Regions from separate parts of the Candidatus Enterococcus palustris genome, predicted to be linked through region 2. Evidence: a T-box and tRNA genes for the amino acid it is inferred to sense, from the RefSeq annotation. Region 2 holds a T-box; the other holds one or more tRNA genes.
What was found. The T-box of region 2 lies ahead of A5821_RS15525 (valine--tRNA ligase). A T-box ahead of a tRNA ligase gene usually reads a tRNA of that ligase, here a tRNA-Val.

Region 1: it has a tRNA-Val gene. The T-box ahead of A5821_RS15525 (valine--tRNA ligase) is inferred to sense a tRNA for this amino acid. The anticodon was not compared.

Annotation. Positions count from the first base shown of each region.
Region 1 is NZ_CP147244.1:976,587-992,929, reverse strand. Features, by position in the region: gene typA (translational GTPase TypA) at 1-582, shown strand, start outside; gene recQ (DNA helicase RecQ) at 850-2,637, shown strand; gene A5821_RS04670 (ABC transporter ATP-binding protein) at 2,704-3,483, opposite strand; gene A5821_RS04665 (YceD family protein) at 3,642-4,208, shown strand; gene rpmF (50S ribosomal protein L32) at 4,268-4,447, shown strand; gene gndA (NADP-dependent phosphogluconate dehydrogenase) at 4,693-6,114, shown strand; gene A5821_RS04650 (response regulator transcription factor) at 6,264-6,950, shown strand; gene A5821_RS04645 (HAMP domain-containing sensor histidine kinase) at 6,962-8,464, shown strand; rRNA gene A5821_RS04640 (16S ribosomal RNA) at 9,087-10,647, shown strand; tRNA gene A5821_RS04635 (tRNA-Ala) at 10,731-10,803, shown strand; rRNA gene A5821_RS04630 (23S ribosomal RNA) at 10,991-13,902, shown strand; rRNA gene rrf (5S ribosomal RNA) at 13,999-14,114, shown strand; tRNA gene A5821_RS04620 (tRNA-Asn) at 14,122-14,195, shown strand; tRNA gene A5821_RS04615 (tRNA-Ser) at 14,243-14,331, shown strand; tRNA gene A5821_RS04610 (tRNA-Glu) at 14,347-14,418, shown strand; tRNA gene A5821_RS04605 (tRNA-Val) at 14,431-14,503, shown strand; tRNA gene A5821_RS04600 (tRNA-Asp) at 14,513-14,586, shown strand; tRNA gene A5821_RS04595 (tRNA-Phe) at 14,601-14,673, shown strand; tRNA gene A5821_RS04590 (tRNA-Tyr) at 14,677-14,757, shown strand; tRNA gene A5821_RS04585 (tRNA-Trp) at 14,767-14,837, shown strand; tRNA gene A5821_RS04580 (tRNA-His) at 14,851-14,923, shown strand; tRNA gene A5821_RS04575 (tRNA-His) at 14,955-15,027, shown strand; tRNA gene A5821_RS04570 (tRNA-Gln) at 15,042-15,113, shown strand; tRNA gene A5821_RS04565 (tRNA-Cys) at 15,148-15,218, shown strand; tRNA gene A5821_RS04560 (tRNA-Leu) at 15,235-15,318, shown strand; gene A5821_RS04555 (bacterial Ig-like domain-containing protein) at 15,395-16,343, shown strand, end outside.
Region 2 is NZ_CP147244.1:3,332,303-3,348,645, forward strand. Features, by position in the region: gene A5821_RS15480 (ABC transporter) at 1-407, opposite strand, end outside; gene A5821_RS15485 (ABC transporter ATP-binding protein) at 400-1,164, opposite strand; gene A5821_RS15490 (aspartate kinase) at 1,293-2,645, opposite strand; gene A5821_RS15495 (HAD family hydrolase) at 2,841-3,506, shown strand; gene ezrA (septation ring formation regulator EzrA) at 3,736-5,457, shown strand; gene A5821_RS15505 (cysteine desulfurase family protein) at 5,569-6,717, shown strand; gene thiI (tRNA uracil 4-sulfurtransferase ThiI) at 6,761-7,966, shown strand; gene A5821_RS15515 (redox-sensing transcriptional repressor Rex) at 8,122-8,775, shown strand; gene tpx (thiol peroxidase) at 8,881-9,372, shown strand; T-box leader at 9,417-9,636, shown strand; gene A5821_RS15525 (valine--tRNA ligase) at 9,788-12,433, shown strand; gene A5821_RS15530 (TVP38/TMEM64 family protein) at 12,642-13,235, opposite strand; gene A5821_RS15535 (YfhO family protein) at 13,257-15,824, opposite strand; gene A5821_RS15540 (bifunctional folylpolyglutamate synthase/dihydrofolate synthase) at 16,189-16,343, shown strand, end outside.

The DNA.
Region 1 (16,343 bases), 1.4 Mb from region 2:
ATTGAATCATTAAGCCTACGTAAAGGTGAAATGCAAGATATGATCCACACTGGTAACGGTCAAATTCGTTTGATTTTCTTAGCACCAGCTCGTGGGTTGATCGGTTATACAACTGAATTCTTGTCAATGACTCGTGGATACGGTATTATGCACCATACCTTTGATCAATATCTACCAATGATTCAAGGAACAATTGGTGGACGTCATCAAGGTGCTTTGGTTTCGATCGATACTGGTAAAGCAACTACTTACAGTATTATGAGTATTGAAGAGCGTGGAACAGTCTTTGTAGAACCTACGACTGATGTATACGAAGGTATGATCATTGGTGAAAATAACCGTGATAATGACTTAACTGTAAACATCACAAGAGCAAAACAAATGACCAACGTTCGTTCTGCCAATAAAGACCAAACGTCAGTTATCAAAAAAGCAAAAATCCTTACATTAGAAGAATCACTAGAATTCTTGAATGAAGATGAATATTGTGAAGTAACACCTGAAAGCATTCGTTTGAGAAAACAAATTCTTAATAAAAACGAACGTGAAAAAGCAAGTAAAAAGAAAAAAGTAGCTGAATAATCTAGTTTAGCTCTTCATCTGAACTAGCAGATGAGACAAGACATAAAAAGTCTTGTCTCTTTTTTTGTGGATAACTTTTAATGGATAAGGGGAAAAAATGCGTATCTTAATATAGAAACCTTGATAAATAAAGGTTTTGAATTTTAACGAACGTGGCATTATGTTTCACATGGGGAATATTGTTTCACGGCGGAGTGGATCCTCCCTTGAATTGCACTATAACGCATGCTAAAATAACAATCAGACGCAAAGAACGGAGAGAATTTCATGATTGATAGCAAAGGTTTACTAAAAGAAAAATTTGGATATGATGAATTTCGTCAAGGGCAAGAAAATATCATCAATCATGTTTTGCATAAAGAAAATGTTTTAGGGATTATGCCGACTGGTGGCGGGAAGTCAATTTGTTATCAATTACCTGCTCTGATGTTGGAGAATTTAACGCTAGTGATATCGCCATTGATCTCTTTAATGAAGGATCAAGTGGATGCGTTAAATATGATGGGAATTCCAGCGACATTCATCAATAGTACAATTTCACAACAAGAAATGAATAAACGTGTCCAAATGGCAGTTAATCGTGAAGTAAAGCTTTTGTATGTAGCGCCTGAACGTTTAGAATCGTTTGATTTTCAGCAATTGTTATTACATGTTCCAATTGATTTGTTGGCAGTGGATGAAGCGCATTGTATTTCGCAATGGGGACATGATTTTCGCCCAAGCTATCTGCGCTTAGCGGAGATTATTGAACAGTTCCAACAGCAGCCAACAGTGATTGCCTTAACTGCTACAGCAACACCTCAAGTAGCAGAAGATATCCTTAAACAATTACATATTCCCAAAGAAAATCAAGTGCAAACGGGGTTTGCCCGAGAGAATCTATCATTCCAAGTTGTAAAAGATCAAAACCGCGATGTTTTTCTGCTAGAATACTTGAAATTGAATCAAGGCCAATCTGGTATAGTTTATGCTAGTACTAGAAAAGAAGTGGAACGAATTTATCATTTACTTCAAAGTAAAAAGATAGCAGTAGGAATGTATCATGGTGGAATGAATGAGAAGGAACGTAATCATAATCAAGAAGAGTTTTTATTCGATAAATTGCAAGTTATGGTGGCAACGAATGCGTTTGGTATGGGAATCAATAAAAGTAATGTCCGCTTCGTTATTCATGCGCAGATACCAGGTAATATTGAATCTTATTACCAAGAAGCAGGCCGGGCTGGTCGAGATGGTCTGCCAAGTGACGCAGTCTTATTGTATGCGCCACAAGATTTACAAATCCAGCAATTTTTTATTGATCAATCAGAAATGACGATTGATTATAAACAAAAAGAATACATGAAATTAAGAGAGATGTCCCAATATGCTAATGCTCAGATGTGTCTGCAAAAATTTATTTTACGCTATTTTGGAGAAAAAGGTCATGATTGTGGGCGCTGCTCTAATTGTTTAGACGAGCGGGAATTAGTGGATATTACTGTTGATGTTCAAAAAGTGCTGTCGTGTGTAAAACGAATGGGCGAAAAATTTGGTAAAGGTTTAGTCGGAAAAGTATTGACTGGTTCAAAAGACCAAAAAATCGATCAATGGCATTTTAATCGCTTACCTACTTATGGATTGATGAAAGATCGAACGCAGAAAGAAGTCAATCAATTGATTGACTATCTGACAGCTGAAAGATATTTAAATCCATCTGATGGGCAATATCCGTTGCTATCCGTTTCACCAACTGGAGTTCAGGTGCTTTTAGGGGAACAGACGGTGTTTAGAAAAGAAGATCAGCGTGTTCGGAAAGTTGTGGTCAATGATGGACTGTTTGAAACATTAAGAGAGTTACGGATGGATTTGGCGCAGGAAGCAGGTGTGCCGCCATATTTGATTTTTTCAGATAGCACTTTGAAAGAAATGTGTGAAAAACTACCTAAAAATTCGATTCAGTTACTACAAGTAAAAGGTGTAGGGCAAAATAAACTAGATAAATACGGAGAAAAATTCCTAACAGCAATTGAAACGTTCAAACAAACAGAAGTAAAAGGCGACAGTATCCAGTAAGTCTTAGCACTGACGAACAAAAAAAGTTAGAGCCTCGCTCTAACTTTTTTGTTTGACTAGCTCCTTTTATATAGGATAAACAGCAAAGCGTTGTTCTTTCAACGGAATGATTTGGATTGGTTCAGCATAAAAGTCTGCGAATATTTCTTCGTTAAATAGTTCTGCTTGTGTTCCCTTGGCAAAGATTTCACCATCTTTTAGCAGCATCAAATGATTAAAACATGGCAGAATTTCTTCAGTATGATGGGTGACATAAAGCAAGGTTGGATGATTTTTTTGCTCAGCGATCTGTTGGATTTGAGATAAGAGCTTTTCTCTAGCAAATAAATCCAAACCATTACAAGGTTCATCTAAAATCAATAATTCCGGATCAGTCATTAAAGCTCTGGAAATCAAGACAAGTTGACGTTCTCCTTGAGATAATACTTCATACTTTTTACCGATGAGCGACTCACCGCCAGCATTTCTTAAAATGTCTTTGGCTTGCTCTAATTCTTTTTCGGTATAGTTCTGATAAATGCCAATGCTAGCAAATTTACCTGAAAGAACAATCTTTTCGGCGGTCTCGTGATTTTTCATTCGATACTGCAAAGCAGTACTAACCCAACCGATCCGGCGCTGTAACTCTGGTATTGAAGCATGACCAAATACTTGGTCCAACACTTCTAAACGCCCCTTAGACGGCCATAAGTAGCCGCAAATCAGTTGTAAAAGAAGTGTTTTGCCTGCACCATTCAATCCAAGAATAGCCCAGTTTTCAGAAGTGTCAACAGACCAGTTCACGTTATTTAACAATGTCTTTTTATCCCGAATAAAAGAGACGTTTTTAAACTCAAAAGCTTTCATACTAGCTCCTCCTTTGTCTTATTTTACCATTAAAAATCAAGAATAGAATAGGAGAGCTTGAAAAAAGATGAAAGAAGAAAACACTGTCAAGAAAATTCCATTGACAAAGCTTTCAAACCCTTGTATAATTGCTTTTGTTGCGTTATGAGGTGATGAATATGAAATGGTCTTTACTAGAACTAAATAAATACAAAGACAAACCATGTGATTTTTCAGAGACACTTGATTTAAAAGCGTCTTTGATGAAAAGAGACAATCTAATTCTAGATGTTAGTCCTGTTAAAGCAACCGGGATATTAACAGTAGGAAAAGAAGAGTATCTGCTTCACTATAGAATTGATGTTATTGTAACAGTTCCATCTTCACGTTCTTTAACACCTGTTCCTCTTACTTTAGCAATTGATGTGGATGAAGTCTTTATGACTCCTGAACAATATCAGCAAAGAGATGAACGTTTGGCAGATGAAGAAATTATTTTGTTGGAAAAACCAACAATTGATTTAGATGAATCCGTCGAAGATAACATTCTTTTGTCTATTCCAATTCAAGTGTTGTCAGAAGAAGAACAAACAAGTCAAGATATGCCAAAAGGCAATGACTGGGAAGTTCTATCAGAAGAAGCGTACGAACAGAAAAGACAATTTGAAGCACAACAAACAATGGATCCTCGTCTTGCTAAATTATCCGAATTATTCAATGAAACAACTGAAGATGACGATAACTAGTAAGATTGGAATATATCGTGCATTTTATGCACACATCTTTACAAGGAGGTGGAACACCAATGGCAGTACCAGCTAGAAGAACTTCAAAAGCTAAAAAGGGCAAACGCCGTACTCATTACAAATTAACTATCAAAGGTTTGAATGCATGTTCAAACTGTGGTGAAATGAGAAAAAGCCATCACGTATGTCCAGCATGTGGTCATTACGATGGAAAAGACGTAATCTCTAAAGAAGCATAAAACATTTTTTAGAAAATGTTAAAATCCCCTAGGCTAACCATGGAGCCTAGGGGATTTATTTTAATTTAGTGAGAAGTATTTTGATTGACATTTCTCTGTAATTGTCCAAATTATAAAAAATAAACTAGAATAAATGGAATTATTCGAACTATTTTGTTTTCATATCAAGCATTCTACGTTATAATGATGTAGATTATAAGAAAGTTCTAATGAAGTTCTTTTCTAAGATAGTGGGAGGATACAAGATGACAAAACAACAATTTGGCGTAGTCGGAATGGCCGTAATGGGGAAAAATTTAGCCCTAAATATCGAGAGTAGAGGATATTCAGTTGCTCTATTTAATCGTACAGGTTCAAAAACAACGGATGTCGTTGAAGAACATCCAAATAAAAATTTTAAAGCGACTTATACAATTGAAGAGTTTGTAGACTCTATTGAGAAACCTCGCCGTATTATGTTGATGGTTCAAGCTGGTTTTGCAACAGATGCGACGATTCAAGAATTATTGCCTCATTTAGATAAAGGGGATATTTTGATCGACGGCGGGAATACATTCTTTAAAGATACAATTCGTAGAAATGAAGAATTAGCTAATTCAGGAATCAATTTTATCGGAACGGGTGTTTCAGGCGGTGAAGAAGGTGCGCTTAAAGGACCTTCAATCATGCCGGGTGGTCAAAAAGAAGCGTATGAATTAGTAGCGCCAATTTTAGAAAAAATTTCAGCGAAAGCCGAAGATGGTGAACCTTGCGTTACTTACATTGGTCCAAATGGTGCGGGGCATTATGTTAAAATGGTACACAATGGAATCGAATACGGTGATATGCAGCTGATTGCTGAGTCTTATGACTTAATGAAAAATATCCTTGGTGTTTCCGTTGATGAGATGGCTGAGATTTTCAATGAATGGAACCAAGGCGAATTAGATAGTTACCTTGTAGAAATCACAGCAGATATTTTAACACGCAAAGATGATGAAGGAACTGGCAAACCAATCGTTGACGTGATTATGGATGCAGCTGGTAATAAAGGAACTGGTAAATGGACAAGTCAAAGTGCATTAGATTTAGGTGTCCCATTACCACTGATTACAGAATCTGTATTTGCTCGTTTCATATCTGCATATAAAGAGGAACGGGTAAAAGCAAGTAAAGTATTGGCAAAACCCGAAGCTCCTGCTTATCAAGGCGATAAAAAGGAATTGATCGAAAAAATTCGTGAAGCTCTTTATTTTAGTAAAATCATGAGTTACGCGCAAGGTTTTGCACAATTACGTGTTGCATCTGAAGATTACGAATGGGATTTACCGTTCGGTCAAATCGCTAAAATCTGGCGCGCAGGTTGTATCATCCGTGCTCAATTTTTACAAAAAATCACAGATGCATACGATAAAAATCCGACAATCGAAAACTTATTATTAGATGAGTACTTTATTGATATTACGAAAAAATATCAACAGTCTGTTCGTGATGTGGTATCGATCGCTGTTCAAGCCGGTGTACCAGTTCCAACATTCGCTTCAGCGATTGCTTATTATGACTCTTATCGTTCAGAGCGTTTGCCAGCAAACTTGATTCAAGCTCAAAGAGATTATTTTGGTGCTCATACGTATCAACGTACTGATAAAGAAGGCACTTACCACTATAGTTGGTATAACGAAGAATAATAAGTTGGAAAACCATGGGATCCAAAGATTTCTCATGGTTTTCTGTCTGTTATTAAGGAGAAAACAGGTTGTTACTAGCTTTTTGAGTTAAAAGTGGGTATAATAGGTAGGCTTTAAGATAGCTTTTAAAGAGAAAGGACAAATAACCAATGAGTAATATTCTAATTATTGAAGATGAAAAGAACTTAGCGCGTTTTGTAGAGTTGGAGCTGAAACATGAGGGTTACACGACAGAGGTTCACTACAATGGACGTACTGGTTTAGAAGCGGCTTTAAATAATGATTGGGATGCTATCCTTTTAGATTTGATGTTGCCTGAATTGAATGGACTTGAAGTTTGTCGCCGTGTACGCCAAGTGAAAAACACACCGATTATTATGATGACCGCACGTGATTCTGTAATTGATCGTGTCTCTGGCTTAGATCATGGAGCAGACGACTACATTGTTAAACCATTTGCTATTGAAGAATTATTAGCGCGTTTACGCGCATTGCTTCGCCGAATCGATATCGAAGGTGACAAAAATGTAGCGAAGCAAACCACGATCACATACCGTGATTTAACAATCGAAAAAGAAAACCGCGTTGTGCGCCGCAATTCAGAGATGATCGAATTGACAAAGCGCGAATATGAATTACTTCTAACTTTAATGGAAAATGTAAATGTTGTCCTAGCCCGTGATGTACTATTAAATAAAGTCTGGGGTTACGAAACAGAAGTCGAAACAAACGTTGTCGATGTCTATATCCGTTATCTGCGTAATAAAATTGATGTTCCAGGCGAGGAGAGTTACATTCAAACTGTTCGTGGAACAGGTTATGTGATGCGCTCGTGAAATCAATAAAAATGAAAAAAGCAACAAAAAAAGAACTGAAGGGGCCTTCTTTGACAATCAAGTGGGCTTCTGCAAGTTCTTTCTTCATATTTGTTGTATTCACTATATTCGCTGTGATTACTTATAAATCATCCGTTAATTTGATTGTTGAAAAAGAACGTGAAAATGTAGAAAGAACGGTCGCTGAAGTAGGCAACCGATTAGCTAATGCAGCAGAAAATTTGACGATCTCAGATGTTTATGAAAAATTAAAGACCCCAAGTGTTAATGAGAATGACCTGGACAGCAAAAAACTTTCTGTAGAAGGATCATTGATGGAAATGGATAGCATGATTTCTGAATTAGGGCAACCTGCCTTATTCCTTTCGGTCTATGATACGAAAGGAACACTGATATTTGAAACACAGAAAGCGCAAAATCAGTTGCTAAAAAAAGAAAAACAATCTGCTGAGATTAAAACAATGGGGGATAAGACGGGTTTTTTGATGATTCAGCCTGTTCGTTCAAAAGATAATAGAGAGATCGTCGGGTATATCCAAGCATTTTATGAGTTATCTTCTTTTTACGATATTAGAAATCGTTTATTGTTGACATTGTTTGTACTAGAAATAATCTCATTGATTTTAAGCAGTATTCTAGGTTTTATCCTATCATCATACTTTTTAAAACCATTGAAAGTGTTAAGGGACACAATGGATACTATTAGAAGAGATCCTCAATCAGATATTCATATGCCGGATATTCATTCAAATGATGAGTTAGCGGATCTCGCAGAAATCTTTAATGAAATGTTAGATCGGATGAGACGCTATATTGAACAACAAGAGCAGTTTGTAGAAGACGTATCTCATGAATTGCGTACACCAGTTGCAATTATTGAAGGTCATTTGAGTTTGCTGAATCGTTGGGGGAAAGAAGACCCAGAAGTTTTGGATGAATCTTTAGAAGCCAGTTTGCAAGAAATAGTTCGTATGAAGAGCTTAGTTCAAGAAATGTTGGACCTATCCCGGGCGGAACAAGTAGACGTTCAGTATTCAAACCACACATCAAATGCGAAGCAAGTAGTGTACCAAGTGTTCAATAACTTTAAAATACTATATCCAGATTTTGTTATCACTTTAGATGACGACTTATTGCACGAAGTAACTTTAGGTATTTATCGTAATCATTTTGAACAACTGCTGATTATCATTTTAGATAATGCGGTGAAATATTCAACAACACGGAAAGAAGTCCATATTTCTATTTCGAAAACGTTGAATGAGTTTGAAATTGCTATTCAAGATTTTGGTGAAGGGATACCAGAAGAAGACTTGGAGAAAATATTTAATCGCTTTTATCGCGTTGACAAAGCGCGCGCTCGTAATAAAGGTGGGAATGGCCTGGGGCTGTCGATCGCCAAGCAACTAGTAGAGAACTACAAAGGAAGAATAGATGCCGAAAGTGTTGTCCATCAAGGCACGATATTCCGAATTTATATTCCAATAGTAGATAAAGGTGAAATAGTAGAGTAGGAGCAGGTAAGCTCCTGCTTTTTTCTTTAAGCGAATAATCTGACTGTTATGATTTGCAACATAGCGGAAAAAGCGAATGCTTAGATGAAGTTGAAGAGATTTGTTCGCTAAAGAAAAAAAGAATGAAAAATAGGCATTTTCTAGTTGCTTTTTGCGATAAGACTTGTTATATTTATACATGTTCTTGTGATTGCACTTTATAAATATAAGAGAGAAAAAAATGTTTTTTTTCCTCTTGACGAGTGAGATACAATCATGATAGAATAACAAAGTTGTTGAAATAAAACAGCTAAAGAAACTTGAAAAATCAGGAAAAAAGTTGTTGACAAATAACAAACAACCTGATAAACTAATGAAGTTGTCGCGAAACATTCGATAACATCAAGCAGAAAAAACTTTGAAACTTTTTTTTAAAAAGTGTTGACATCAAATCGAAGATTTGATATGATGTAAAAGTTGCTGCGAGGTAACACAGTAGACCTTTGAAAACTGAACAAAGTAAGACGAACCAAATGTGTAGGTTGTTTTTACAACGGTAAAAACAAACAACAATTTTTAACAAAGCGAAGCAATATGCTAGCAAACAAATGAGCTTAACAATCTTCGGATTGTGTTCAACTTTTATTATGAGAGTTTGATCCTGGCTCAGGACGAACGCTGGCGGCGTGCCTAATACATGCAAGTCGAACGCTTCTTTTCTACCGAGTGCTTGCACTCATTTGAAAAGAGGAGTGGCGGACGGGTGAGTAACACGTGGGTAACCTACCCATCAGAGGGGGATAACACTTGGAAACAGGTGCTAATACCGCATAACAGTCGACACCGCATGGTGTTGATTTGAAAGACGCTTTCGGGTGTCACTGATGGATGGACCCGCGGTGCATTAGCTAGTTGGTGAGGTAACGGCTCACCAAGGCCATGATGCATAGCCGACCTGAGAGGGTGATCGGCCACACTGGGACTGAGACACGGCCCAGACTCCTACGGGAGGCAGCAGTAGGGAATCTTCGGCAATGGACGAAAGTCTGACCGAGCAACGCCGCGTGAGTGAAGAAGGTTTTCGGATCGTAAAACTCTGTTGTTAGAGAAGAACAAGTAGGAGAGTAACTGCTCTTACCTTGACGGTATCTAACCAGAAAGCCACGGCTAACTACGTGCCAGCAGCCGCGGTAATACGTAGGTGGCAAGCGTTGTCCGGATTTATTGGGCGTAAAGCGAGCGCAGGCGGTTTCTTAAGTCTGATGTGAAAGCCCCCGGCTCAACCGGGGAGGGTCATTGGAAACTGGGAGACTTGAGTGCAGAAGAGGAGAGTGGAATTCCATGTGTAGCGGTGAAATGCGTAGATATATGGAGGAACACCAGTGGCGAAGGCGACTCTCTGGTCTGTAACTGACGCTGAGGCTCGAAAGCGTGGGGAGCAAACAGGATTAGATACCCTGGTAGTCCACGCCGTAAACGATGAGTGCTAAGTGTTGGAGGGTTTCCGCCCTTCAGTGCTGCAGCTAACGCATTAAGCACTCCGCCTGGGGAGTACGACCGCAAGGTTGAAACTCAAAGGAATTGACGGGGGCCCGCACAAGCGGTGGAGCATGTGGTTTAATTCGAAGCAACGCGAAGAACCTTACCAGGTCTTGACATCCTTTGACCACTCTAGAGATAGAGCTTTCCCTTCGGGGACAAAGTGACAGGTGGTGCATGGTTGTCGTCAGCTCGTGTCGTGAGATGTTGGGTTAAGTCCCGCAACGAGCGCAACCCTTATTGTTAGTTGCCATCATTCAGTTGGGCACTCTAGCGAGACTGCCGGTGACAAACCGGAGGAAGGTGGGGATGACGTCAAATCATCATGCCCCTTATGACCTGGGCTACACACGTGCTACAATGGGAAGTACAACGAGTCGCTAGGCCGCGAGGTCATGCAAATCTCTTAAAGCTTCTCTCAGTTCGGATTGTAGGCTGCAACTCGCCTACATGAAGCCGGAATCGCTAGTAATCGCGGATCAGCACGCCGCGGTGAATACGTTCCCGGGCCTTGTACACACCGCCCGTCACACCACGAAAGTTTGTAACACCCGAAGTCGGTGAGGTAACCCTTGTGGAGCCAGCCGCCTAAGGTGGGATAGATGATTGGGGTGAAGTCGTAACAAGGTAGCCGTATCGGAAGGTGCGGCTGGATCACCTCCTTTCTAAGGAATATTACGGAAACTTACACATTCGTCGACACTTTGTTCAGTTTTGAGAGGTTTACTCTCAAATTAATAAGTACCACGGGGCCTTAGCTCAGCTGGGAGAGCGCCTGCTTTGCACGCAGGAGGTCAGCGGTTCGATCCCGCTAGGCTCCATTAGTAACCAATGGGTTACTAGTATTGTTCATTGAAAACTGGATATTGAAGTAAAAAAGTAATCAAAACAAACCGAGAACACCGCGTTGAATGAGTTTTTTAATTAAAATAGTTCGAATGCTTATTTTATTGGTGACGCCTCTATCGCTAGAGAAACGAACCAAACAAACTGACCGTAAGGTCATAAGGTTAAGTGAATAAGGGCGCACGGTGGATGCCTTGGCATTAGGAGCCGATGAAGGACGGGACTAACACCGATATGCTTTGGGGAGCTGTAAGTGAGCTATGATCCAGAGATTTCCGAATGGGGAAACCCAACATCTTTTATAGGATGTTACTTGCCAGTGAATACATAGCTGGTTAGAGGTAGACGCAGAGAACTGAAACATCTTAGTACCTGCAGGAAGAGAAAGAAAATTCGATTCCCTGAGTAGCGGCGAGCGAAACGGGAAGAGCCCAAACCAACAAGCTTGCTTGTTGGGGTTGTAGGACTCCGTTGTGGTAGTCTGTCAAGATAGTCGAAGAACCTGGAAAGGTTCGCCAAAGTGGGTAATAGCCCCGTAGACGAAATGTTGGCAACACCTAGGAGGATCCTGAGTACGGCGGAACACGAGAAATTCCGTCGGAATCCGCGGGGACCATCCCGCAAGGCTAAATACTCCCTAATGACCGATAGTGAACCAGTACCGTGAGGGAAAGGTGAAAAGCACCCCGGAAGGGGAGTGAAATAGATCCTGAAACCGTGTGCCTACAACAAGTCAAAGCCCGTTAATGGGTAATGGCGTGCCTTTTGTAGAATGAACCGGCGAGTTACGATTGCATGCGAGGTTAAGGTGAAGAGCCGGAGCCGCAGCGAAAGCGAGTCTGAATAGGGCGAATGAGTATGTAGTCGTAGACCCGAAACCATGTGATCTACCCATGGCCAGGTTGAAGGTGTGGTAAAACGCACTGGAGGACCGAACCCACGTACGTTGAAAAGTGCGGGGATGAGCTGTGGGTAGCGGAGAAATTCCAAACGAACTTGGAGATAGCTGGTTCTCTCCGAAATAGCTTTAGGGCTAGCGTCGAAGTTAAGAATGATGGAGGTAGAGCACTGTTTGGACTAGGGGCCCATCTCGGGTTACCGAATTCAGATAAACTCCGAATGCCATTCATTCATATTCGGCAGTCAGACTGCGAGTGATAAGATCCGTAGTCGAAAGGGAAACAGCCCAGACCACCAGCTAAGGTCCCAAAATATATGTTAAGTGGAAAAGGATGTGGGGTTGCACAGACAACTAGGATGTTGGCTCAGAAGCAGCCACCATTTAAAGAGTGCGTAATAGCTCACTAGTCGAGTGACCCTGCGCCGAAAATGTACCGGGGCTAAACATATTACCGAAGCTGTGGATCACACCTCTGGTGTGATGGTAGGAGAGCGTTCTAAGGGCGTTGAAGGTCGATCGTGAGGACGGCTGGAGCGCTTAGAAGTGAGAATGCCGGTATGAGTAGCGAAAGACGGGTGAGAATCCCGTCCACCGTATGACTAAGGTTTCCTGGGGAAGGCTCGTCCGCCCAGGGTTAGTCGGGACCTAAGCCGAGGCCGATAGGCGTAGGCGATGGACAACAGGTTGATATTCCTGTACCAGTTGTTTTTGTTTGAGCAATGGAGGGACGCAGGAGGCTAAGGAATGCATGCGACTGGAAGTGCATGTCCAAGCAGTAAGTCTTGAGTAGAGTCAAATGCTTTACTCTATACGGACAAGCTGTGATGGGGAGGGAAATAATAGTACCGAAGTTCCTGATGTCACACTGTCAAGAAAAGCTTCTAGTGAGAAAACAACTGCCCGTACCGTAAACCGACACAGGTAGTCGAGGAGAGTATCCTAAGGTGAGCGAGCGAACTCTCGTTAAGGAACTCGGCAAAATGACCCCGTAACTTCGGGAGAAGGGGTGCTGACTTCGGTCAGCCGCAGTGAATAGGCCCAAGCGACTGTTTATCAAAAACACAGGTCTCTGCAAAATCGAAAGATGAAGTATAGGGGCTGACGCCTGCCCGGTGCTGGAAGGTTAAGAGGATGGGTTAGCTTCGGCGAAGCTCAGAATTGAAGCCCCAGTAAACGGCGGCCGTAACTATAACGGTCCTAAGGTAGCGAAATTCCTTGTCGGGTAAGTTCCGACCCGCACGAAAGGCGTAACGATTTGGGCACTGTCTCAACGAGAGACTCGGTGAAATTTTAGTACCTGTGAAGATGCAGGTTACCCGCGACAGGACGGAAAGACCCCATGGAGCTTTACTGTAGCTTGATATTGAGTGTTTGTACCACATGTACAGGATAGGTAGGAGCCGATGAACCCGGAACGCTAGTTTCGGTGGAGGCGCTGGTGGGATACTACCCTTGTGTTATGAACCCTCTAACCCGCACCACTTATCGTGGTGGGAGACAGTGTCAGGTGGGCAGTTTGACTGGGGCGGTCGCCTCCTAAAGAGTAACGGAGGCGCCCAAAGGTTCCCTCAGAATGGTTGGAAATCATTCGCAGAGTGTAAAGGCAGAAGGGAGCTTGACTGCGAGACTTACAAGTCGAGCAGGGACGAAAGTCGGGCTTAGTGATCCGGTGGTTCCGCATGGAAGGGCCATCGCTCAACGGATAAAAGCTACCCTGGGGATAACAGGCTTATCTCCCCCAAGAGTCCACATCGACGGGGAGGTTTGGCACCTCGATGTCGGCTCGTCGCATCCTGGGGCTGTAGTCGGTCCCAAGGGTTGGGCTGTTCGCCCATTAAAGCGGCACGCGAGCTGGGTTCAGAACGTCGTGAGACAGTTCGGTCCCTATCCGTCGCGGGCGTTGGAAATTTGAGAGGAGCTGTCCTTAGTACGAGAGGACCGGGATGGACTTACCGCTGGTGTACCAGTTGTTCTGCCAAGGGCATTGCTGGGTAGCTATGTAGGGAAGGGATAAACGCTGAAAGCATCTAAGTGTGAAGCCCACCTCAAGATGAGATTTCCCATTTCTTTAAGAAAGTAAGACCCCTGAGAGATGATCAGGTAGATAGGTTGGAAGTGGAAGTGCAGTGATGTACGGAGCGGACCAATACTAATCGGTCGAGGACTTAACCAAAGTAACGAAATAAAAAAGTTTTTTCGGAATGTTTGATTACTACTTCAATCCAGTTTTGAGTGAATAATCACTCAACTTAATAGTAACAACACCCAGTGTGGTGGCGATAGCGAGAAGGATACACCTGTTCCCATGCCGAACACAGAAGTTAAGCTTCTTAGCGCCGATTGTAGTGAAGGGTTTCCCTTTGTGAGAGTAGGACGTCGCCACGCTAATTATTCCGGCATAGCTCAGTTGGTAGTAGCGCATGACTGTTAATCATGATGTCGTAGGTTCGAGTCCTACTGCCGGAGTTCCTTAATATAGGATTTATGAGTAATATTTTGCTTCTTTTAACTCTGGAGAGTTGTCCGAGAGGCCGAAGGAGCATGATTGGAAATCATGTAGACGGTGAACGCTGTCTCAAGGGTTCGAATCCCTTACTCTCCGTATTAAGTTTTTATTGGCCCGTTGGTCAAGCGGTTAAGACACCGCCCTTTCACGGCGGTATCACGGGTTCGATTCCCGTACGGGTCATTTATATTTATTGGAGGTTTAGCTCAGCTGGGAGAGCACCTGCCTTACAAGCAGGGGGTCGGCGGTTCGATCCCGTCAACCTCCATTAAATTACGGTTTGGTAGTTCAGCTGGTTAGAATGCCTGCCTGTCACGCAGGAGGTCGCGGGTTCGAGTCCCGTCCAGACCGTTTCATTAATTTTTGGCGCAGTAGCTCAGTTGGTAGAGCAACGGATTGAAGCTCCGTGTGTCGGCAGTTCGATTCTGTCTTGCGCCATTTGGAGGAATAGCGAAGTGGCTAAACGCGACGGACTGTAAATCCGTTCCTTAGGGTTCAGTGGTTCGAATCCACTTTCCTCCATTACATAGTAGGGATATAGTTAAACGGTATAACTACGGTCTCCAAAACCGTCATTGTGGGTTCGATTCCTACTATCCCTGTTAATAGTTTATGGCGATTGTGGTGAAGTGGTTAACACAGCGGATTGTGGTTCCGCCATGCGTGGGTTCGATCCCCATCAGTCGCCCTTAGCTTTTAAAATTATCATATGCTTTATGGCGATTGTGGTGAAGTGGTTAACACAGCGGATTGTGGTTCCGCCACGCGTGGGTTCGATTCCCATCAGTCGCCCTTAGTTCTAATATTGGGGTATAGCCAAGCGGTAAGGCAACAGGTTTTGATCCTGTCATGCGTTGGTTCGAATCCAGCTACCCCAGTTTTCTCTAATAGAGAATGTTTCATTTATAATATGGCGGTATAGCCAAGTGGTAAGGCAGAGGTCTGCAAAACCTTCATCACCGGTTCAAATCCGGTTACCGCCTTGCAAATTTATTTCATGCCGGCGTGGCGGAATTGGCAGACGCGCTGGACTCAAAATCCAGTGCCCGCGAGGGCGTGCCGGTTCGACCCCGGCCGCCGGTATAAAAGATAAGCCAACGTTGGTGAAACGTTGGCTTGTTTTTTAATATTTTAATACATTAGTTAAAAGGAGGTTATTATGAGGAAAATAAGAGTTTATTGTTTATTTATCTTGCTAGTTGGCTATATTAGTCCAATCATTGTAAGCGCCGAAGAGATCAACGAGTATAAACTAGATGAATCTGCAGAACAACACATAGAAAACAGTTCAGAAAAATTCAGTACATACGATAATGAAGCAGAAGAAGTTATGCCTCAGAAAGAGAGTACATTAGATACTTCAAGAAGTGTGCCTGAAGTATCTAATGAAATAAAAGAAGAAAAAAGTGGGAAAGTAATTGTTGCCTCAGGAATGTTCGGAACGAGTAAATGGCAAATAGATAATTCTGGAGCTTTACATATAGGTAGTGGTGACTTTATAAATACTAGAAATAGTTCACCTTGGTTTCCATATAGAAATCAAATTAATAAAATAGTTTTTGATGGACCTGTGAAAGCTAGCAACAATTCCTCAAATCTTTTTTCTAATTTAGATCGAGTTGTCGAATTTGAGAATCTTGGTGAGTTTGATACAAGTAATGTTACTCTAATGCGAGATATGTTTTCAAATACAAGTAGCTTAGTAAGTTTAGATTTATCTCATTTTGATACAAGCCGAGTAATTGATATGGGATTCATGTTTTCTTACGCAAGCAGTTTAACAAACTTAAATTTATCAAGTTTTAATACAAGCAATGTAGTTTATATGAGAAGTATGTTCTTTGGGACGCAAAATATAGATCATTTAGATTTATCAAACTTTGACACAGGTCATGTAGAAGATATGAGTGGTATGTTTATGAGAAGTGGAGTAAAAAACTTCGATATCAGTCGTTTTGATACAAGTAATGCAACAGACATGAGTGGTATGTTTAGTGGTCTTGATTTGGATGGTTTAGATCTATCTCATTTTGATACAAGCCAAGTGACAAACATGTCAGCTATGTTTGGCTGGAGTCAAATAACGAACTTAAATGTTTCTAGCTTTG
Region 2 (16,343 bases):
AAAAATACAATGAGCATTGGAAAGACAAAAGGCGTAACGGTTAAGGTCACTACCAAAATTTTCGCAGTAAAAATCATACTTTGTTGAAATGGCAAAGGCAAATAAGCTGGTAAATCCTGACTTTCAAAAAAGACATTATAAATAACCGAAATCCCTTGTGAAAAAGCCAAGATACTAAATAAGGCTACATAATAAGTAAAAAAACCAGGCATCTGACTGAAGTCGATAAAAAACATTGTCATGCCATAGATGAATAAAAACAAAACGCCAGATAGTAAATACTGGTTGATCAGAGCTTTCGTCAAAGCCTTTCCGCTTTTCCCTTTTTTTCGAGCCCGTTCTGTTACTTGAGGATTCGCATAACGTAGATTGACTCGCGTTAATTCTAATAACTGTGTTTTATTCATAGGATTCACCTTCGATACGTTCGACAAGTTGCGAATCTGATTGACGTCCAGCCATTTTTAAATAAATAGACTCTAATGTTTCATTCGGAGACTGCGCTAACAAATTATCAACAGAACCATTGTAGATGAGTTCACCTTTCTTTAAAATAGCTAAATGATCACACAACTGTTGTGCTGTATCTAATGCGTGAGTTGAAAATATCACAGTCTTTCCTTTGGCTGCATGGGCTTTCATCATTTCTTTCAAGTCAAAAGCCGCTTGGGGGTCTAGACCTTGTAAAGGTTCATCTAAAATCCAGATATCAGGATCAGGTAACAATGCACCGATTATAATTGTTTTTTGACGCATCCCATGTGAGAAACTGGCTAATGTCTCATCTTGATGACTTACCATGTCAAATAAAGTAGCTAATTCATTTAAACGAGTTTGTTTTTGTGTCTCTTTAAGTTCATATGCCGCAGCAATCAAATCCCAATACTCACTGGCTGTCAGCTGTAAAAAGATATCGGGGGTATCAGGAACATAGGCAATTTTTTTCTTAATGGATTGTCGATGCTCCGCTAATTCTAATCCATCAACGGTAATTGTACCGCTAGACGGTTCAATAATACTCACTAAACTCTTAATAGTTGTCGACTTGCCTGCACCGTTGTGACCAAGAAAACCAAAAATCTCACCTTGTTTAATGGTTAAACTCAATTCTTTCAATGCTTCTTTTGATCCATAGTTTTTACTAACGTTAACTAACTCAATCATAATAATTCCTCCTCGTTTTTTATAACCTATTTTTATTATACGCTGGTCATTTCATGAAGAAAATGCTTTCTATTAAAAAACACACAGGAACTCCATATTCGGACTTCGCTGTGTATTTACTTTATATGTTAACGTTCAAAAAAAGTTTGATACAACGCTTGAATCGCTTTTTTCTCTTGATCCTCACGTATTCCAAACATAATACTAACCTCAGAAGAACCTTGGTTGATCATCTCCAAGTTGATTTTATTAAAAGCCAAAGCCGCTGTACTATCCGCCATTACACCGATTCTCTGACGCATTCCTTCACCTACGACCATCAACATCGACAAGCCATGTGTAATTCGCAATTCGTCAGGTTCAAGTTCATCTTCTAGACGTTTCATCAGTTCCTCTTCAATGTCGATCGTTAATTGACGCTCTCGTAAAATAATCGAAATATCATCGATCCCAGAAGGCATATGTTCATAACTAAGCCCTAATTCCTCCAAAATTTGCAATAAACGCCGACCAAATCCTAGCTCTCTATTCATTAAATACTTGCTGATATAAATGCTGGCAAATCCTTGGTCACTTGCAATTCCAACAACTGGATCGTGCTTTATCGTTCTAGAAGTTGTGATCAAAGTGCCCGGATGTTCAGGATTATTCGTATTCTTGATAACCACTGGAATATTGGCGCGGTAGGCAGGCATCAATGCTTCATCATGAAGCACTGCAAAACCAGCATACGCTAATTCACGCATTTCCCGATAAGTTAGTTCTTTGATTGTTTTTGGTTCGTGAACAATCCCTGGGTGGGCAACAAAAATACCATTAACATCTGTAAAGTTTTCATAAAGATCAGCTTCCACACCTGCGGCAACGATCGATCCTGTTATGTCTGAACCACCTCTTGAAAATGTACAAATATCTCCAGCTTCTGTGAAACCGAAAAAGCCAGGGATGACTAAAATTTCTTCTGTTTCTTTAAACTGGTTGATTTTACTTGAAGAAGAAGGCAGAATACGCGCATTACCAGGTTCATCAGACACAATGATCCCAAGATCTTTTGGATTTTTGTAACGAGCATTCAAGCCGCGTTGCTGGAAAAAAGAAGCAACTAGCTTAGCATTGTTGTCTTCACCACTAGCTAAAAACGCATCAAAAAGATGAGGGTTGTCTTCTTTGGGTAAAGTTGCTAGCGTTTGAATGGCTTGTTGGATATTGCTTAAAACGTCTTTATCAAGCGTTAATTCATCCAAAATTGCTTCATAGCGACCAACGATTTTTCCGATGATATCAGTTGTATTTTCATTATTTAAATAAGCATTATAGTATGTGATAAGTAAATCCGTGACTTTAATATCATCTGATGAACGCTTACCAGGAGCTGAAACAACAACAAACTTTCGTGAAGCGTCTTCTTTTACGATGTGTAAAACTTTCTCTAACTGCGCAGCAGATGCTAATGAACTGCCTCCAAATTTTATGACTTTCACTTTTTTCACTCCTAATTTTAATAGATTTTTCATTATAATAGTAAAAGAATACCGAAATATGGACTGAAAAGCAACTGCAAAAATGACAATTATTCGATCTTTTCAGTTATTTTTCAACAAATTTCTTCATTTTTTTTCAAACATTTGTTAGACTGGTAGAGCTGAATAAGAATAGTCAAATGAAGGAGCGCCAAAATGACGCAAAGATATGAAGGAATTATTTTCGATATGGACGGCGTATTGGTCGATAGTGAAGAGTTTTATTATCAACGTAGAAAAGCATTTTTAAAAGAATATGATTTAACGATTGAGCAGATTCCGATCGCATTATTTATTGGAGCAGATATGCGGAGTTTATGGGAGACGATTCTTGAAGTTAATGATACAATCTATGATGAAGCTTTCTTAAGTGAAAAATATCATCAATATAAAGAGAAACATCCGATTGATTACACAGACTTGATCGATCCAGATGCGAAACGAGTCTTGCAGTTTTTTAAAAGAAAAGGCTATAAAATTGCTTTGGCCTCTTCTTCAAAGATGGATGTGATTCAAGAAGTATTGAAAGTGGGGCAATTGGCTAGCTATTTTGATGTGATCGTAAGTGGCACACAATTTAAACAGAGTAAGCCGGCACCCGAGATTTATGAGTATACAGCACAAGAGTTAGGTCTGAAACCTGAAGTCTGTCTGGCAATCGAAGATTCTGAAAAAGGGATTCGCTCAGCTCATGATGCTGGTGCAAGCGTCTGGGCCTTGAAAGATAAACGGTTTGGCATGAATCAGCAATTAGCGGATGTCCAGTTGGAGACGTTGAGTGATGTGTGCAAAAAGTTGCAAATGACTGAGAAAGTCGGTTAAACTGACTAATAGGCGGAATAGTTTTGTTACAATATTACAAAGTCAAAACATTTCTTAAAAAAATACAATTAGTTAGTGCTTGATGGACGGGTTTGTGATATAATTTTCTGTAGGTGTTTTTAAGAAAAATTAAGTAGATAAGAGAATATTGTGACGGCAGATAAAGGTGTTTTCGTTATTTATCAGCTGTTGCATATCATATATGGACTAATAAACGGAGGAACCATGAATGAAGAATAATCTGATCATTATCGTAGTTTTAGCTATAATAATCATCGCAGCAGTTTTGTATTTAGTTGGTTATTTTATGAGAAAGAAAAATCAAATGAAACTCGATGATCTGGAAAAGAGGAAAGAAGAACTGTTCGACTTGCCGGTGATCGAAGAGGTCGATGATGTCAAGAAGATGCACATGGTCGGGCAAAGTCAAAACACGTTTAGAGAATGGAATCAGCGTTGGACCGAGATTTCTACTCGTTCTTTTGCAGAGCTAGAAAGTCAGATTTTTGAAGTAGAGAATTTAAATGAAACCTTCCGTTTTATGAAAGCGAAAAAAGCAGTTGCTGAAGCTGATCAGACGATGACTGAGATGGAATCAGAAGTTGAGATCATCCGTAATGGTCTGAAAGAACTGCGTGAAAGTGAAGAACGTAATTCACTTGAAGTTCAAAAAGCGTTAGATGTTTACGAAGAGATCAGTAAATTACTTCATGATGAAAAATCAGAATTTGGTTCTGCTTATCCTGAATTACAAAAACAAATCAAAAATATCGAAATCGAATTTACTCAGTTTGTAACATTGAATACATCAGGAGATCCGATCGAAGCTCGTGAAGTTTTAGAAAATGCTGAACGTCACACATATGAGTTAGATGATGTGATGAAACGGATCCCACCGCTTTATGACGAATTAAATCGGACTTTCCCAGATCAATTAAAAGAGATCGAAGATGGCTACAAACGTCTACTTGCGGATCATTATGTGTTCCCAGAAAAGAATTTTGAAGATGAATTAAGACGTGTTCAAAAACGTGTTAAAAATTCAACAGTCGATTTAGAGAAGACAGAAGTGGATGCAGTTGAAGTAGCTAATCGTGATACAGCTAATGCAATCGATGCATTATATGAAATCATGGAACGTGAGATCAATGCTAAGAAATATGTAATGACCAACCATAAAGTGGTCGGAGATTATATTGCTCATGCATTGAAAAATAATCGTCAATTGATGATTGAATTAGATCATACATCTCAAAGTTATACGTTGAATCATAATGAGTTAGGACGTTCAAGAGGCTTCCAAACAGAAATCGAAGAACTGATCCGCCGCTATGAAGATTTCGAACCAAAATTAAAAGAGCATACGATTCCTTTTTCAGAAGTTCAAGCATTCTTTAAAGATTGCTATAAAATCCTAGATGACATCGAAAATCAACAAGTAGAAATCGATGATTCATTGAAAGATTTACGTAAAGGTGAAAAAGTTGCTCAAGAAAAAGTCGATCAATATGATTTCCGTTTACGCAACATCAAACGTTATGTTGAAAAACAACGTTTACCTGGATTACCAGCTGATTACTTGGAATTCTTCTTCGTAGCAACCGATCGTATTGAAGAGCTAAGCAAGGCTTTAAATAGAATTCGCATCAACATGGAAGAAATCAAAAAACTTTCTGATCTTTGTAATGAAGACTTGGAATTACTAGATAAGAAAACAAACGATTTAGTTAACTCTGCTGCATTGACAGAACAAATGATGCAATATGCAAATCGTTACCGTCATACACATGAAGCAATTCGCGTAGCGATGGAAAATAGTTTAGAACTATTCTCGAAAGAATACAGATATCAAGATGCTCTAGATGAAATTGGGACAGCATTAGAAAGAGTAGAACCAGGAGCATTTAGAAGAATCGAAGATTTCTATTTCAATAATCTTGATGCGATTTAAATAAGTAAGGGTGAGACAAGCGTCTCACCTTTTTATTTTGTTCGATAGGTTGAACTACTAAATTAGAAAGTATATAATAGGAAAGAATTTCAAAAGAAGAAGGTTTTTTAGATGATATATTTTGATAACAGTGCAACAACACCGATTTATCCTCAAGCTTTAGATACTTATATAAAAGTAAGCCAACGTATTATTGGCAACCCGTCTAGTTTACATGATTTGGGTAATCAAGCAAGTCGACTGTTAGAACAGTCACGTAAGCAAATCGCGGATCTGATTCAAGTGAAATCAAATGAGATTTATTTTACAAGCGGAGGAACAGAAGGCGATAATTGGGTATTAAAAGGAACTGCTTTAGAAAAACAGACATTTGGTCGTCATATCATTATTTCAAATATTGAGCATCCAGCTGTTGCTGAAACAGCGGGGCAATTAGCAGAAAATGGCTTTGAAATTTCAATAGCCCCTGTCGATGAACGTGGGTTTGTGAGAGTGGATGAACTGGCCAAACTGATTCGCAAAGATACGATTTTAGTTTCGATCATGGCTGTTAATAATGAAATAGGTTCGATTCAACCCATTCAAGCAATTAGTGATTGCTTGGCAGATTATCCAGCTATTCATTTTCATGTAGATGCGGTTCAAGCAATCAGTAAAGTCGAACAGGAAAAATGGTTGACACCGCGTGTGGATTTCGCAACCTTTTCTGCTCATAAATTTCATGGGCCTAGAGGTGTTGGTTTTATTTATTGGAAACATGGACGTAAACTGCAACCATTATTAAATGGTGGGGGTCAAGAAAGTAATCAAAGAAGCAGTACGGAAAATGTTGCTGGAGTCGTTTCTATGGCGAAAGCTTTACGTCTATATATGGATAAAAAAGCAGATAAACCTGAACATACTGCAACCATTCGCCGCTATCTGATCGAAGCACTGCAAGAATATCCAAACGTGACAGTTTTCTCAAAGGAAACCCCGGACTTTGCTCCTCATATTTTATGTTTTGCTTTAAAAGGGATTCGTGGAGAAGTCTTAGTACATGCCTTAGAGGAAAAACAAATTTATACCTCAACAACTAGTGCTTGTTCTAGTCGTAAAAAATTAGCTAGCAGTACATTACATGCGATGAAAGTCCCTGATTCCTTAGCAACATCCGCTATTCGGGTCAGCTTAGATGAAAGTAATACCATTGCAGAAGCCGAACAATTTATGATAATCTTTAATCAACTCTATAAAAAATTCTCGGTAATAAATGGCTAGAAGAATCAAAAAATCAAGCTTCACAGAAAAGGATTGAAACATTTTGAACTATACTGAAATCATGGTTCGCTACGGTGAACTTTCAACTAAAGGAAAGAATAGAAAGTCATTCATTTCCCAACTTGCACAAAACGTTAAAAGAGTACTTGGCGATTTTCCAGCAGTAAAAATCCATGCTGACCGCGATCGAATGCACTTACTGCTAAATGGTGAAGACAGCGCACAAATTTTGCCTAAATTAGAAAAAGTCTTTGGTATCCAAAATTTTTCTCCTAGTGTTCGGGTAGAAAAAACAATGCCGGCAATTCGAGAAATGGTTCAAACAATCATCAAATCTGCTTATAAACCAGGTCAAACATTTAAAATTACTTCTAAACGCTCTGATCATAGTTTTGAATTGGATTCAAATGAATTAAACCGTGAACTAGGCGGAGCAGTTTTTGAGGTTTTTCCAGAAATTTCTGTACAAATGAAGAAACCAGATATCAATATTCGGGTAGAAATCCGCAACGAAGGTGCCTATCTTTCATATGAAACGATTCGTGGTGTTGGTGGTTTGCCAGTTGGAACTAGTGGTCGTGGCATGTTGATGCTTTCTGGCGGAATCGATTCACCTGTTGCAGGATACTTATCGATGAAACGCGGCGTAGAAGTGGAAGCTGTTCATTTCGCTAGCCCACCGTATACCAGTGAACAAGCACTGCAAAAAGCGAAAGATTTAGCTGCTAAAATCGCGCCTTATGCTGGCAGTATCCAATTTATCGAAGTACCATTTACTGAAATTCAAGAAGAAATCAAACGAGTTGTGCCAGAAGGATATCTAATGACTGTTACACGCCGAATGATGTTACGCTTGACTGATGCGATACGGGAACAAAGAAAGGGCTTAGTCATTATCAATGGAGAATCACTGGGACAAGTGGCTTCACAAACGCTGCAAAGCATGGTCGCCATCAACGAAGTGACCACAACTCCGATTATTCGCCCAGTTGTTTCGATGGATAAAGGCGAAATCATTGAGATTGCTGAAAAAATCGATACCTTCGAACTAGCAATCCAACCATTTGAAGATTGCTGTACAATTTTTGCACCACCTCAACCTAAAACGAGACCAAAATTAGACAAAGCACAAGCTTATGAAGCTCGATTAGACATAGAAGGATTAATGGCTCGCTCAATGGCTGGATTGAAAGTTAGTGAAATAACTGAATCAAGTGAATACGACGAAGAATTTTCCGATTTACTATAAAAGTTGAAAGAACAGACTTGATAACGCTATCGAATCTGTTCTTTTTTATTTATTAGGTTTTTCTAATATCTGCTATTTTTTTCACAAACAAGTTGCTGAGTATCTTCAAGCATGCTAAACTATATATGTGAATTAAGTAACAAGGAGGTTGGAAAATGAAAGAATTACATAAAGAAAAAACAATGCCAAAAGCTACAGCAAGGCGCTTACCATTGTACTTACGCTATTTAAAAATGTTAGGAGATTCTGGTGTAACAAGAATTAAATCAAAAGAATTTAGTGATGTCATTCAAGTGCCGCCTGCGACTATTCGTCGTGATTTTTCTCACTTAGGTGAATTGGGACGGAGTGGCTACGGTTATGATGTGCCATACTTGATCGAAGTTTTTAGTCATATTTTAAATACCCAAGAAGAAAAGCGAATTGCATTGATTGGTTGTGGTAACTTAGGAAAAGCGTTGGTCAAAAATAATTTCAGAAGAAATGAAAACTTGAATATTGTTTGTGCGTTTGATATAGAAGAAGAGCTTGTTGGACTATCAGTTGATGATATAATTATCCAACCAATGGAAAATCTAGCTGAAGAAGTCAAAAAAACAGGTGTGACTGTTGCGATTTCAACTGTACCAAGTCAATTTGCGCAAGAGGCGATTGATAAAATCGTTGATGCTGGCATTACAGCAATTTTAAACTTTGCTCCAGATCGAGTAACTGTCCCGAATAATGTGAACGTTCAATATATCGATTTGACAACAGAGTTGCAAACATTGATTTACTTTGATGAAACTTTCCCACATAAAAATGTATAGAAGGCAAGAACTTTGTCTTCTATCGTTCCTTCCTCTATACTTAACATAGGATGTTTAGCTGTAATGGCGAACTCGTTACATTTTTTTAATTTAGGAGGGAAAATAATGATAGTAACAAAAAAAGGTGAAGAAGTAGAAATTATCGGTACACAACCTGAAGTAGGAGTGAAAGCGCCAAATTTTTCATTAAAAAATTTAAATGACGAAGTAGTGAATCTAAGTGAGTTCACTGGTACTCCAGTCTTGATCAGTGTTGTTCCTGATATTGATACTAGAATCTGTTCTCTACAAACTAAACGTTTCAACGAAGAAGCTGCCAAAGTAGAAGGTGTAAAATTTATTACGATTTCTAATAATACAAAAGATGAGCAAGCAAATTGGTGTGCAGCAGAAGGTGTTGATATGGAAATTTTACATGATACCGAAGGAACATTTGGAGAAGCATACGGCTTATTTATTCCTGCAATGGGACGATTAGCTCGTGGGATTTTTGTGATCGATAAAGACGGTAAAATTGTTTATGAAGCAATTTCTAAAGAAATTGCGGAAGAGCCTGATTATGGTACTGCATTGGATCAAGCAAAAGCAGCTCGCTAATTTTTTTCAAATTGACTTATATTCAATATAAATGTTAAAATAAACCAAAGACCATGATCAAGAGGAGTATTACTGGCATCGTCCTAGAGAGAAAATCATTTGGTGGAAGATTTTCACATAACCAGTAAGAAGGTAGCTTGGGAGTCAATGATTTGAATGTAGTAGATGATTCGAGTAGTGATCGTTACCTCACGAATGAAGCGGTGTCTGATTGTTCAGGCACAATTTAGGTGGTACCGCGTATAATGTTTATACGCCCTAAAATACGAAAGTATTTTAGGGCTTTTTTCATGTTCATCACAGATTGTGAAGCAATCTGATGTTGAACAGTACAAGGCGACTGATAAGAAGCATTGTCACCTTAGTGTGTTGCTTCAACATTCATTTAAATTAAAAACAGAAAGAAGGAACTTGTATGACAGAAGAAAAAAATCTGCCGACAAAATACCAACCCACAGAAGTTGAACAAGGACGCTATCAAAAATGGCTGGATCAAGATTTATTTAAACCAAACGGTAATAAAGAAGCAAAACCATATTCTATCGTAATTCCGCCGCCAAACGTTACGGGGAAATTACATTTAGGTCATGCTTGGGATACGACGTTACAAGATATGATCATTCGCCAAAAAAGAATGCAAGGCTTTGATACATTATGGTTACCTGGAATGGATCACGCTGGTATTGCAACACAAGCGAAAGTAGAAGAAAAATTAGCAGAACAAGATATTTCCCGTTACGATTTAGGTCGTGAAAAATTTGTAGAGCAAGTATGGGATTGGAAAGAAGAATATGCTTCTCATATCCGTGAACAATGGGCAAAAATGGGGCTTTCCTTAGATTATAGCCGTGAACGTTTCACTTTAGATGAAGGCTTGTCAGAAGCTGTCCGCAAAGTCTTTGTTTCTTTATATGAAAAAGAGTTGATCTATCGTGGTGAGTATATCATCAACTGGGATCCAAAAGCGAAAACAGCTTTATCTGATATCGAAGTTATCCACAAAGATATCGAAGGTGCGTTTTACCATATGAGTTATCCACTGACAGATGGTACAGGCGTTGTGGAAATCGCAACGACTCGTCCTGAAACCATGTTAGGCGATACTGCGATAGCTGTTCATCCAGAAGATGAACGGTACCAAGCGATTATCGGAAAAACTGTTACACTCCCTTTAGTAGACAAAGAAATTCCGATCATTGCTGATGAATATGTAGATATGGAATTTGGAACAGGTGTGGTAAAAATCACACCAGCTCATGACCCGAATGACTTTGAAGTAGGTAATCGTCATGATTTACCTCGTGTAAACGTCATGAACGAAGACGGATCGATGAATGATTTAGCTGGCAAATACGCAGGTATGGATCGTTTCGCAGCACGTAAATTGATTGTTTCTGATCTAAAAGAAATGGGTCGCTTGATCAAAATTGAAACCATGAATCACAGCGTTGGACATTCAGAACGTACGGGTGTAGTTGTTGAACCTCGTTTATCCACACAATGGTTCGTTAAAATGGCGCCGCTTGCTGAAAAAGCCATCAAAAATCAAGACACAGAAGATGCAGTAGAATTTTATCCACCACGCTTTAACCAAACATTCTTGCGTTGGATGGAAAATGTTCACGATTGGGTAATCTCACGCCAATTATGGTGGGGACATCAAATTCCAGCTTGGTACCATAAACAAACGGGTGAAATGTACGTTGGCATGGAAGCACCAGCTGATGCGGAAAATTGGACACAAGACTCTGATGTATTAGATACATGGTTTAGTTCTGCATTATGGCCATTTTCAACAATGGGCTGGCCTGATGAAGAAGCAGCTGATTATCAGCGTTATTTTCCTACAAGTACATTAGTAACCGGTTATGATATCATCTTCTTCTGGGTGAGCCGTATGATGTTCCAAAGCTTAGAGTTTACTGAAAAAGCGCCATTTAAAAATGTTTTGATGCATGGGCTGATCAGAGCAGAAGACGGACGTAAAATGAGTAAATCTTTAGGTAACGGAATTGATCCAATGGAAGTCATCGATAAATACGGAGCAGACGCGTTGCGTTGGTTTATGTCAAACGGTTCTACACCCGGTCAAGATATGCGTTTCAGCTATGAAAAAATGGATGCATCTTGGAACTTTATCAATAAAATCTGGAATGCTAGTCGTTTTGTGATCATGAATGTTGAAGGAATGTCTTATGAAGATGTTGACTTTAGTGGTGAGAAAACTGTGGCAGATCGCTGGATTTTAACACGCCTAAATGAAACAGTTGCGCGTGTAACGGACTTATTCGATCGTTTCGAATTTGGTGAAGCAGGTCGTCAATTATATAACTTTATCTGGGATGATTTCTGTGATTGGTATATCGAAATGAGTAAAGAAATCCTTTACGGCGAAAATGAACCTGCGAAACAAACAACTCGTAGTATTTTGGTTCACACACTAGATCAAATTTTACGTCTATTACACCCAATCATGCCGTTTGTGACAGAAGAAATCTGGGAAAATATTCCGCATCAAGGTGTATCCTTAGTTGTTGCTGATTATCCTGTTGTTCATGAAGAATTTTCGGATGAAACAGCTGCTCGCGGGATGGAAGTTTTAAAAGAAGTGATTCGCGCAGTGCGTAATATTCGCGCAGAAGTGAATACACCACTGTCTAAACCAATCACATTGCTAATCAAAACAAATGATGAAGCAGTGGATAAATTCTTGATCGAAAACACAAATTATATCGAGCGCTTCTGTAATCCAGAAGAGTTGACGATTTCAAGTGATATTATTGCGCCAGAATTAGCGATGTCAGCTGTTTTAACAGGAGCAGAGCTATACTTACCACTAGCTGGTTTGATCAACGTGGAAGAAGAAATTGCTCGTCTAGAGAAAGAGTTAGAGAAATGGACGCAGGAAGTTAAACGTGTGCAAGGGAAATTAGCGAATGAACGTTTCGTTTCGAATGCGCCGGATGATGTTGTGGAAGCTGAGAAAGCAAAAGAGAAAGATTATTTAGAAAAACAAGTCGTTGTGAAAGAACGAATTGCACAACTTCGTACAGTGAATTGAAAACAAGAAGTTGAGAGAAAAGCGTCTAGTTCCGAGAAGTAAGAAGGAATTCACGAAAATGACAAGAAACACGGATTTTTTAATTCCGATGTTGAATGATTCCTAATCGGTGTTCTTCACATTTTTGTGATTTACCACTGTTTATTCGGATTTTAAGGGGCTGAGATATAACTCGAAGAGTTATGTCCCAGCCCCTTGTTTATTTAGTTCAACTAATCAAAAAATGATTAAACAAGAACCATAAAGCATATCCGTAAGTTCCAACCGACCAAAATTTAAAGATAACTAAAATTTTCATATATTCTTTAAATGGAAGTTCAGCAAGTCCCGCAACCAAACAGGTCAAATCATCTGGTGCAAAAGGAATCAATAAGGTAACAATCATCAACTTCTTAATCCCTTTTTCAGGACGATCTAACATTCTTTCGAATTTTAAATAACGCTTTTTAGAAAGTATAAGTTGAGCAAATGGTTTACCGTAATATCGTGCCAACCAGTAGACGATAACATCACCGATCATCAAACCAATATAACTATAGATCAATCCAGGAATACTCCCAAACATCAGCATGCCCACTAATGTCGAGATACCACCAGGAAGAATCGGCACAATGACTTGGACTATTTGCAAAAAGATAAAAATCAACACAGCATATTCGCCAAACTGTTTCATAAAATCCTGCAAAGACTGAACAGAATGAAAAATACCTTTATAATAACCGTAAAGTACTAGACCAGTAAAACAAATAACTCCTATAATAGGTAGTGCATAGATAATTCGTTTCAGAATTCTTCTTCCCATGTACGCAGTTTCCTCTCACTGTTAGGCTGATTTTGGTCGTATGAAACGTTTTAGTAGTTGATAAAATAATACGCCCAAAAGAACAGAAATGCTAATCAAAACTCCGATAATAAAATTCCGTTGCCGGTAATGCATCGTAATTTGATGTTCTCCAGAAGTTAATTCAATACCTGTGAAATTGCCTAAAACGGACTTCGCGTTGATTTTTTTACCATCAACTGTGATCTGCCAATTTTTGTCATATGGAATCGCTAAGTAAAGTAATGAATTGTCTGGTTCTGCTACGGTGATTTCTCCAGTCAATGTACCTGAGACTTCCTCTTTAAGTTGGATTGCTTGAGACTTTTGTTTGGCGATAAATGAGTGAAAGGATTCTTGTTTTAAGCTTCTTAATTCGAGTGTGTTATCTTCAAGCTCTTTTTCAGATTCAAGTTGTAATTCAACAACGTCATCTTTTTTGAAGTAACCAAGATTAAATAATTGATTTGTTGCGATATAAACTGCAGGTTGGATTTTTTCACCGTTTACTTTAAATGAAGTGATCTTCTCCCAATTGATTTCTGGTGCATAAAGGTAGAGTTCGCCATTTGCTGTTGTTTTTGTAGTGAGTGTATAATTCTGATCCTCATGAGCTGTCCAAGCTATTTTTTTTGTTTCTTGAAAATAATTTTGCGTATTTTTTTGAATTTGTTGTAAAATATTTTCTTGATTTTTCAACGGTTGATTGTTCGCTAGTTTAAGGTCAGCAAATTCCTGAGGGACTAAAAATCCGATTCCAATTGCCTCATCATTTTCATAAACATTGGTGGAAGGATCAGTTGAACGATTTTCTTGATGTGTTTTTATTTCAGGCGTCAGTTGATAATTCACATTTAAAAGTAAGTTGATTACTTTGGATTCATCTACGTAAGCAATTCTACGATCATTTTTTTGATATAAACCTAAAGCATGTAGTGTATCTTGCGTTTTAGCATCTAAAGTAGAAGTATAACTTGAAACCCCTGCATAGCCATATAAAATTGGATTATTGTAGCCATTATTTTTCTCATTATAGCCAGCAGCATCAGAATCAATTGTTTGTTTTATACGAAATAAACTTGTTTCTTCTTTTTTCAAATCAGAAATGATCTCATCTTGAATTCGATAAGTTTGCGCAAATTTTTCTTGATCACCAAATGGAATATCTTTAAAACTGATCCAAAAATTAAAGACTAATTCAGAACAGACCACTAAAAATAATAGTACATAAATACTTTTTCTGTTTCTTCCTTGCATTTTTTGAATCAAGACAACTAAACCATAAATCAACCAAATGATAAGTAAGCTAATAATAAAGTAATCGTCCGATAACAGAAAGACTTTTTCTTTTGAAAGCTTTAGAGAAACATACCCGACAATCAAAAATAAAGAGAAAAGTAGTGGCACAATGAGACGTAAAGTTGCACCTTCCTTCAATTTAAGAAACGCTTCATAAGCAAATTTAATCATCAAGAAGCTAAAGATAAAGGTATTTCTATACGGAAATCCCGCAGGACTTTGAAACATATGCCAAATCGTATTCACTAGTTCTAGCCAGAAACTCAAGAAAATAAAACCAATCAGAAAGCCTGCTCCAAGTTTTTCTTTTCTAGAAATTGTCGACAGTTGGAAAAAGGCGATAAAAAGTAAAACCATCAAGATACCAGAAAAAATCGTTGGTAAATGTTCTAAACGCCATTCAAAATTAACACTGCCAAGACCTAACTGCGAAAGAAAGTTTAATCCAAAATTGGGCGTAGGTAAAAAGGTTTCCAAGTCAAAGTTGGTCTTTTTTGTTGCCAGCATTCCTTCTACGGCTGGAATCAAAATAAAACTTGTGCTGATCCCTGTAAGAAAAGACGTAACGAAGAACAAACGACCGTCTTTAATAAATTGCCAAATGGATTTCTTTTTAGATGACTCTGTTTTTTGATAGTACCAATAAAGGCTGTAACATACAGCGAAGATGCAGAGCATGTAGCCCATATAATAATTCGTTACGATCGATAGAAATAAGGCTGCCGAATACAGTCCATATTTTTTATGATCCCATAAGTGTTGGATTCCTAGGACAAGTAAGGGAAGTAAAATCAGTGCATCTAACCACATAAAATTTAAACAATAAACCGTCACAAAGCCGCACAGACTATATGAGGTCGAAAAAAGCAAGGTAGAACTAGTTGAGTGTCGATATGTTTTTTGAAGATAGTAAAACATCGAACTCCCCATAAGTGAAATTTTTAGCGTGATGATCAATAAAATTGCGATCGGAAGTTGTTCATATGAAAAAAGTAATACCAAAATATTGAAAGGACTTAATAAATAATACGCACTTAAAGGTAAAATCGTTCCACCTAGCGCATCAGAAAAGGAATAAAGAGAATAAGTCTCTCCTTGAAAAAACTGCTTAAATAAACTTAAAAAAGGCATATATTGTGTCCCTAAGTCACTGACTAAGAGATTGTTATTTCCGAAAGGTGCTAAACCTAAAATCGACCATAGTATGATCAGCAACAAGAATGGAATCAAAAAACTCCCGCTGATCAATAATGTTTTTTTTATTTTTGACATATTTTATACTGCTCCTCTATTCTAATGATTTGTAACTGTTTTAGGATAAAGGTCCAATCAATTATGGAAAATCAAACGAACTACCTGCAACAAATACTATTTTTGAGAATTATCTATGTATGAGAAAGTGTTAGTACCGACCTCTAAGATTCTAGTCTATCACGGGATCAGGTAGTGATGCAAAAGAATCGGTAGTCACTTCGTACATATAGTCTTGTTTATTTTATCACAGTTGTTTTTATTTAAAAGAGCTGCGTCATTTGTTTACTTATTTTTATAGAATAGATCATTTATGGAATTAAAGTCGTTAATTAGTGAAAAGCAACTCAGCTTTCGATATAATAGATAACGAGGAGTTGATAAGATGTCATTAACGATAGAAGAAGCGATCGATTGGATTCATAGTAGACTGCCTTTTGGTTCTAGACCAGGACTTGATCGAGTAGAAGCATTATTGAAAAGAGTTGGTAACCCTGAGGAAAAAGTTCCAACGATCCATATTGCAGGAACAAATGGAAA